Regions from separate parts of the Enterobacter chengduensis genome, predicted to be linked through region 1. Evidence: riboswitches for the same ligand, from Rfam matches in the RefSeq annotation. Region 1 holds a riboswitch; the other holds the start of a gene.
The links. Region 1 has a riboswitch for thiamine pyrophosphate ahead of thiC (phosphomethylpyrimidine synthase ThiC). Riboswitches for the same ligand answer to the same signal wherever they lie in the genome.

Region 1 (4,391 bases):
CCAGTTCGATTTGCTGAGCGCGTAGCGACGCGAGATCCATAATCACTCCTTACTGGTGATACTGGGCTGAAAGCCGATGCACCGCCTCCACAAATACGCCCGCGTGTTCTGGCGGTACATCCTGATGAATGCCGTGGCCGAGGTTAAAGACGTGGCCTTCCCCCTGGCCGAAACCAGACAGTATAGTCGACACTTCTTCTTCAATACGGGCTGGCGGCGCGTAGAGCATGGACGGGTCCATATTGCCCTGCAGCGCCACTTTGTCACCCACGCGGCGGCGGGCATCGGCGATATCGGTGGTCCAGTCGAGACCCAGCGCGTCGCAGCCGGTTGCCGCCATCGCTTCCAGCCACTGGCCGCCACCTTTGGTGAACAGCGTCACCGGCACGCGGCGACCTTCGTTCTCGCGCAGCAGGCCGTCGACGATTTTATGCATGTAGTACAGGGAAAACTGCTGATAGTCGCGCCCGGTCAGCACGCCGCCCCAGGTGTCGAAAATCATCACCGACTGCGCACCGGCCTTAATCTGCGCGTTCAGGTAGAGGGTGACGCTCTTCGCCAGCTTGTCGAGCAGCGCATGCAGGGCCAGCGGCTCGGCGTACATCATCTTTTTAATTTTGGTGAACGCTTTGCTGCTGCCCCCTTCAACCATATAGGTGGCCAGCGTCCACGGGCTGCCGGAGAAGCCAATCAGCGGCACGTCGCCTTTCAGCTCGCGGCGAATAGTGCGCACGGCGTTCATCACGTAGCCCAGCTCGCCTTCCGGATCGGGGATCGGCAGCTTATCCACGTCGGCTTTGCTTTGGATGGGCGAGGTGAAACGCGGGCCTTCACCGGTTTCGAAGTACAGGCCAAGGCCCATGGCATCCGGAATGGTCAGAATATCCGAGAAGAGGATCGCCGCATCCAGCGGGAAGCGGCGCAGCGGCTGAAGCGTCACTTCACAGGCCAGCTCGGCGTTTTTGCACAGCGACATAAAATCGCCCGCCTGCGCGCGCGTGGCTTTGTACTCTGGCAGATAGCGTCCCGCCTGGCGCATCATCCACACCGGGGTGACATCAACGGGCTGGCGCAGCAGCGCACGCAGATAACGATCGTTCTTCAGTTCGGTCATTTTTGCAGTTCCTTAAGCGTCATGGCCCCAGTGTAACACTACTCATACTCGGCCCGACACATCGCCACGGTATCTTCTATCAGCCGACGCGCCACGGTGCCCGGCGGGGGTAACAGCGGTAAATCGTCGTAGCGATACCAGTTCGCGTCGAGCAGCTCTTTCTGGTCGATAACGATTTCGCCGCTGTCGTATTCGGCCATGAATGCCGTCATCAGCGACTGCGGGAACGGCCACGGCTGGGAGGTGACGTAGCGCAGATTCTTCACTTTGATCCCGCTCTCCTCCATCACCTCGCGCGCCACCGCCTGCTCCAGCGTTTCGCCCACCTCGACGAAGCCGGCAAGCACGGTATAAACGCCGTTGCGATGGCGGGTATGCTGCGCCAACAGGATGGAATCCTCCCGGCGGATGGCGACGATAATGCACGGCGCAATCTGCGGGTAGTAGCGCTCGCGGCAATGGCTGCAAAGCATCGCCCACTCGGTTTTGCTCGGGCGCATGGTATGGCCGCAGTAGCCGCAGAATTTATGCGAACGGTAAAACTCCGCCAGCTGTACGCCGCGGCCCGCCAGCTGGAACAGGCCAACATCCTGATCCAGCACCTGCCGCACCGATCCCATATCCTGACGGCGGGGCTGTTGGATCAACCACACGGGTTCACCCTGCCATTCGCCGATCTTCAGCGCTGGCTGGCCAACAAGATCGAACGCCTCGGCCGCGCCATGGGGTATTTCTCCGGCAGGGAGCCATAATTTCTGTTCGTGACTGACGATCCACCAACCAAGATCTGATTTTTCAATAATACGATCCATATCTATTGCACTACCTTCGCTTCACTGACATGTTGTTAGCATTGTGGTTACATTCTGGATAAGCAGATTCAATCCTACACTTTGCGGAGTCGACCATGTTAAACCAGCTGGAAAGCCTGACTGAGCGCGTTAGAGGAAGTAACAAACTGGTGGATCGCTGGCTACATGTGCGCAAGCATCTACTCGTGGCTTATTACAATCTGGTCGGTATTAAGCCTGGCAAAGAATCGTTTATGCGACTGAATGAAAAAGCGCTGGATGATTTTTGTCAGGGCCTGGTCGACTATCTGTCCGACGGCCATTTCAATATTTATGAACGCATTATCCGTGAAATGGAAGGGACAACGCCGTATTTAGCGGCCAGCAAACTCTATCCGCTGCTGGAGGCCAACACCCAGCAGATCATGGATTACTATGATTCCACGCTTGAGAACGCCATCGATCACGACAATTATCTAGAGTTCCAGCGGGCGCTTTCCGACCTTGGCGAAGCGCTGGAAGAGCGATTCACGCTGGAGGATAAGCTGATTAGCCTCGTCCTTAACGCCAGCCCCGAAGATAACGTCGCGCGCCCGGCTTGAGTTCTTAATCGTTAACGAGTAATTTACAACCATTCGCCCCTCTCACGAGGGGGATTTTTCTTGTCGGAGTGCCCAGCGCTTAAACGCGCGGGCTGAGACCGTTAATTCGGGATCCGCGGAACCTGATCAGGCTAATACCTGCGAAGGGAACAAGAGTCACACTGCTGTTGTATCGCCCCAGGGCGATCCTCTCTTGCTTCATCCGTCGTCTGACAAGCCATGTCCTTCACTTTTGGAATGAGCTATGTCTACTGCAAAACTGACCCGCCGCGAACAGCGCGCACAGGCCCAACACTTCATCGACACCCTGGAAGGCACCGCTTTCCCTAACTCGAAACGCATCTACATTTCCGGCTCGCAGGCCGATATCCGCGTCCCGATGCGCGAAATCCAGCTCAGCCCGACGCTTATCGGCGGCAGCAAAGATAACCCGCAGTATGAAGAGAACGAGGCCGTGCCGGTGTATGACACCTCCGGACCGTACGGCGACCCTGAGGTTGCCATCAACGTACAGCAGGGTCTGGCAAAGCTGCGCCAGCCCTGGATTGACGCGCGTAACGACTGCGAAGCGCTGAGCGTGCGCAGTTCTGCGTACACCAAAGAGCGGCTGGCCGACGACGGCCTGGACGCGCTGCGCTTTACCGGCCTGCTGACGCCAAAACGCGCTAAAGCGGGCAGCTGCGTGACCCAACTGCACTACGCCCGCCAGGGCATCGTCACGCCGGAGATGGAGTTCATCGCCATCCGCGAAAACATGGGTCGCGAGCGCATCCGCAGCGAAGTGCTGCGCTATCAGCATCCTGGGGAAGGCTTTGGCGCTCGGCTGCCGGAGAACATCACGCCGGAGTTTGTGCGTGACGAAGTGGCCGCTGGCCGCGCGATTATCCCCGCCAACATCAACCACCCGGAATCCGAGCCGATGATTATCGGCCGCAACTTCCTGGTGAAGGTCAACGCCAATATTGGTAACTCTGCCGTCACCTCCTCCATTGAAGAAGAGGTGGAAAAGCTGGTCTGGTCCACGCGCTGGGGCGCGGACACGGTAATGGACCTCTCCACGGGGCGCTATATTCATGAAACCCGCGAATGGATCCTGCGTAACAGCCCGGTACCGATTGGCACCGTCCCGATTTATCAGGCGCTGGAGAAGGTCAACGGCATTGCCGAAGACCTCACCTGGGAAGCGTTCCGCGACACGCTGCTGGAGCAGGCTGAACAGGGCGTGGACTACTTCACCATTCACGCGGGCGTGCTGCTGCGCTACGTGCCGATGACCGCGAAACGTCTGACCGGCATCGTCTCGCGCGGCGGTTCCATCATGGCGAAGTGGTGCCTTTCCCACCATCAGGAAAACTTCCTCTACGAACACTTCCGCGAAATTTGCGAAATCTGCGCCGCGTACGATGTCTCCCTGTCGCTGGGCGACGGCCTGCGCCCGGGCTCTATCCGCGATGGCAACGACGAAGCGCAGTTTGCCGAGCTGCACACGCTGGGCGAGCTGACCAAAATCGCCTGGGAGTATGACGTGCAGGTGATGATTGAAGGCCCGGGACACGTGCCGATGCAGATGATCCGCCGCAATATGACCGAGGAGCTGGAGCACTGCCATGAAGCGCCGTTCTACACGCTGGGGCCGTTGACCACCGATATTGCCCCAGGCTATGACCACTTCACCTCCGGGATTGGCGCGGCGATGATCGGCTGGTTCGGCTGCGCCATGCTCTGCTACGTGACGCCGAAAGAGCACCTCGGCCTGCCGAACAAAGAGGACGTGAAGCAGGGTCTGATTACCTACAAAATTGCTGCCCACGCGGCGGATCTGGCGAAAGGCCACCCGGGCGCGCAAATCCGCGATAACGCCATGTCAAAGGCGCGCTTTGAATT
Region 2 (4,391 bases), 610 kb from region 1:
GTGAAGCGCATCGGCAGATGCTGATAAAGCCAGGTTACATCAGTCAGTTTTAACATCACGCCCCGGAAGTTTTTCGATAACGGTAAATAAGGCAAAGCACTGCAGCAGGAGCAACAGCGCTGTCACCGCGCCGTCCTGACTGCGATAAGAGCCGATTTGCTGATAGAGCCAGTAGGGCAGCGTGCGGAAATCGTCGTTGCCGAACAGCGCCACGACCCCAAAATCTCCAATGGAGAGCACGCAGGCAAACGCCAGCGCCTGCGCCAGCGGACGTTTAAGCGCGCGCAGTTCGACCACCTTCAGCCGCTGCCAGCCCTGCATGCCCAGCGACTGACACAGCAAACCGTAGCGGCTGTTGACGTCGCGCATCGGGTTTTCCAGCACCTTGAGCGCGTAAGGGATGGCCATTAAGGCGTTGGTAAAGATGACGATGCCGTCGGCGCGTTCCGGCAGGCCGACGGTGCTGTTGAACAGCAGGAAGAAGCCAGTCGCCAGCACGATCCCCGGCATCGCCAGTATCAGCATGCCCGTCAGTTCCATTATCTGTCCGGCCTTTTGCGCCCGGCGAGCGTAGAGCTCACGGCTGCTCCACAGCAGCATCATGGTCAGGATGACGCACAATAATCCGGCTGCCAGCGCGATGCGCAGCGAGGTCCAGGTGGCTTGCCAGAGAACGGGCTGTTGCAGGACCGACATAAGATTGAGGTTCAGCCCGTCAGCGATAACGGCCATCAGCGGCGGCAGCAGAAGCAGAAGCGCCAGCGCGATCAGGACAAAATCGGAGACGCGGCTGTGCAGGCTGTCCTGCGGGTCGCGCCAGCCGGTTATTTGATTGCTGCCGGGGGGAATGGCTCTGCTCAGCCGCTGGCTCAGAAGCACCAGCGCAAGGCAGCACGCCATTTGCACCATCGCCAGCAGCGCGGCGCGGCCCGGATCGTAGTCGTAACTCAGCGCCTGGTAAATCGCCAGCTCGATGGTGGTGGCCTGCGGCCCGCCGCCGAGTGACAGCACGGTGGCAAAGCTGGCAAAGCAGAGCATAAAGATTAACGCCGCCACGGACGGGATCTGTCGGCGCAGCCACGGCCATTCAACAAAGCGGAAGAACGACACGCCGCGCATGCCGAGCTGGGCGGCAATCTGGCGCTGCTCGCCGGGAATGTTTTCCAGCGCCTGCAAAAAGAGGCGCGTCGCCATCGGCATATTGAAAAAGACGTGCGCCAGCAGAATGCCCTGCAGTCCGTAAGGAGAGAAGGTCCACTCCAGACCAAGCTGGCCGAACAGCGACGCCAGCCAGCCCTGGCGACCGTAAACGCTCAGAATACCAAATACGGCCACCAGCACCGGCAGGATAAGCGTCATGGCACACAGGCGCAGCAGCGCCTGCCTGCCGGGGAAGCGCCGCCGGTACAGCGCGCGTGCAAGAAAAATGGCCGGGATGACTGACAGCAGGGCTGAAAGAAACGCCTGCCAGAAGGAGAAACGGATCACGTGCCAGAGGTAGCTGTCGTGCCAGAGGGCGAGCAGGTCGCTCTCTGGCGCGTTAAACCACAGGGCAAGAAAAGCCCCCAGACTGACCACTACCATTACAACGGCGGCGAGCAGCCCGGGAAGTAGCCAGCCGGGAATCAGCGGCTGACGGCGCGTTGCCATTCACTTACCCATGCTGCTCGCTGCGCGGCGACCTGCTGCGGCGTAAACTCCAGCGAGGTTTGTGGTTTGGTTAACTGCTCGAAACCGGCCGGCAGCGCCACGTTCGTGACCGGATACATCCAGTTACCCGCAGGAATGGCGTTCTGGAACGCCGGTGAAACCATAAACTTCAGGAACTTCTCGGCCAGCTCCGGCTGTTTGCTGGCAGCGGTACGCGCGCCCACCTCTACCTGCATGTAGTGCCCTTCGGCAAAATTCGCGGCGGCGTAGTTATCTTTCTTCTCGGCGATAATGTGGTAGGCCGGAGAGGTGGTGTAGCTCAGCACCAGGTCGCTTTCGCCTTTCAGGAACAGGCCGTAGGCTTCGCTCCAGCCTTTGGTCACGGTCACGGTTTTGGCGGCCAGCTTCTGCCACGCCTGCGGCGCTTTATCCCCATAAACCTTTTGCATCCAAAGCAGCAGTCCCAGGCCTGGCGTGCTGGTACGCGGATCTTCATAAATCACGCGCCATTTCTGGTCGCTCTCCACCAGCTCCTTCAGGCTCTTTGGCGGATTTTTCAGCTTGTTTTTATCGTAGACAAACGCAAAGTAGCCGTAGTCGAACGGCACAAAGGTGTCATTTTTCCAGCCGCCCGGCACGTTAACGGCCTCTGCCGCGACGCCGCTTTTGGCAAACAGTTTGGTTTGCGAGGCGGCCTCCAGCAGGTTGTTATCGAGCCCGAGCACCACGTCGGCCTTGCTGTTTTTTCCTTCCATGCGCAGACGGTTGAGCAACGACACGCCATCTTCCAGCGCCACGAACTTCAGCTCGCAGCTGCAGTCGGCCTCAAAGGCTTTTTTGACCACCGGGCCAGGGCCCCAGTCGGCAGAGAAAGAGTCGTAGGTGTAGACCGTCAGAACGGGCTTCGCGAAAGCAGGCAGCGCAAACAGCGCCAGCAGGGGGAGAACTTTTTTTAACACTTTGCACCTCAAGGTTGAGTGGCAAAGGATTTTGAGCAACAGCCTCAAATCCCTTCGCCGGCGTTATCCGGATCAGGTTCGACGGGTATTATCTCAGCGCACATCTGTGATGCAGCACCCCGTTGAGAACGGCGCTATTGTAATGATTTGGTGAATATTACGAAAGCGTTATGGCTCCGGCGGCGCAAACCAGGCGGATTTAAAATCAAACCAGCCCAGGGTGTTCATCCGCAGGCCGCGCATACTGCGCTGGCCCTGGATCATCAGCCAGTGGTGAATCAACGGGACGATCGCCTGTTCCTCCAGCAGCGCCTTGCACCATGCGGCAAGGTTCATGTCGCCAGCGCGCCACCGTTCGGCGTCCTGCTGCCAGTCGCGCGTGATGCAGTGCTGGATCAGCGGGACCTCATACAGGTGCGAAAAGAGCGAGAAATCGAGCGGCAGGGTGAAGTTGGCGCTGTTTAACCAGATATCGCTGACGATCTCCCCCCGGTGCCATTCGTCATAGTCCACTTCTTTGACCTCCAGCGTGACCCCTTCTGCGGCCAGCAGTCGGGTCATGATCCCGGCGATAAAACGATGCTCCACGTGCTCGCGGTAGTAGGTGAGGGTGATGGACTCCAGCCCGGCAGGCTTGCCGCAGTGCGCCGGGCGGGCGTGGTGCCAGCGCGGAAGCAGGCCGTACGCCGGGAACCAGTATGTCTGGTACTGCTCTTCCGCATGGTAGATCAGATTGGAGGGGGACAACACGTGGCTGACCCACTGACGAACGGCCTGGTTTGCCCCGCGGTGGGTGCGGCTATCAAACAGCAGATAGTAACATCCCTCCTCCAGACGGCTTTCCACCGCCTTTTCTCCCGCAGTGGGGCCTTCCAGCGTCAGCCCGCAGCTTAGGTCTTCATTGAGATCCGGCAATACCCAGACGTTCACCTCGTCGATCAGCGCCCGATAGCCAAAGTAGTCATCGAAGGCGCGGATTTTTAGCTGGTTGCTGTTATTGCGGGACACGGAGTAGGGCCCGGTGCCAATCGGCAGACTGGCAAAGTTGTTCAGCGATTCCCACTCGGCAGGCATGATCATCGACGGCACATAGCCCAGCAGCCAGGGAAGCCACTTGTCCTGCTGCGACAGCTCAATATCCAGCGTCCATGCCGTGGGGGAGTGGATACGGGAAATGTGCGAGTAGAGCGGTAGCCGACGGGCGCGCTCCAGAGAGGCGATGACGTCGTGTATTTCCAGCTCGCGGCCGTGGTGAAAGTGGATGCCGGGGCGCAGGAAGAACCGCCAGTGAAGCGGAGAAAGCTGCTGCCAGTGGTGCGCGATATCCGCTTCCAGTTCCCCGTTTTCCTCATTTATACGCGTCAGGCCGTTAAAGATTTGCCTGGCCATGTGGGTTTCCGAGCGGCGTAACGCCGTGCCGGGCAGCAGATTTTTCATGGGGCGATAGTAGAGCACCCGCAGGATGTGTCGGCCCTGACGAAAGCTGCGCCCGAGATGCGAAACCAGCATCTGACGCACGGCGGCCTTGTCGCCCACCAGCTGGACCAGCTGATCGATGCGGTCCTGCTCGAGCAGGTCTTCCGCGCGCTGCTGCTGCAACGCCAGCCCGGTGTAGAGAAAGGTCAGGCGCGAGCGTTTGCCGCGTCCCGCTTCCGCTTCCCAGCTTAACCAGCCCTGCTGCTGCATGGTGTTGAGCAGCGTGCGCATATGGCGGCGGGAACAGCTAAGCAGGTCGGCCAGCTCGTTGAGCGTGGTCTCCTGCGATTGCCCCTCGCAGCACTG

Region 2: it holds a riboswitch for thiamine pyrophosphate, as region 1 does, so the genes downstream of both, thiB (thiamine ABC transporter substrate binding subunit) here and thiC (phosphomethylpyrimidine synthase ThiC) in region 1, are expected to answer to the same signal.

What each region holds. Positions count from the first base shown of each region.
Region 1 is NZ_CP043318.1:247,887-252,277, reverse strand. It holds gene nfi (deoxyribonuclease V) at 1-40, opposite strand, end outside; gene hemE (uroporphyrinogen decarboxylase) at 50-1,114, opposite strand; gene nudC (NAD(+) diphosphatase) at 1,153-1,926, opposite strand; gene FY206_RS01200 (Rsd/AlgQ family anti-sigma factor) at 2,022-2,507, shown strand; TPP riboswitch at 2,562-2,673, shown strand; gene thiC (phosphomethylpyrimidine synthase ThiC) at 2,752-4,391, shown strand, end outside.
Region 2 is NZ_CP043318.1:862,663-867,053, forward strand. It holds gene thiQ (thiamine ABC transporter ATP-binding protein ThiQ) at 1-56, opposite strand, end outside; gene thiP (thiamine/thiamine pyrophosphate ABC transporter permease ThiP) at 40-1,650, opposite strand; gene thiB (thiamine ABC transporter substrate binding subunit) at 1,626-2,609, opposite strand; TPP riboswitch at 2,641-2,741, opposite strand; gene sgrR (HTH-type transcriptional regulator SgrR) at 2,778-4,391, opposite strand, start outside.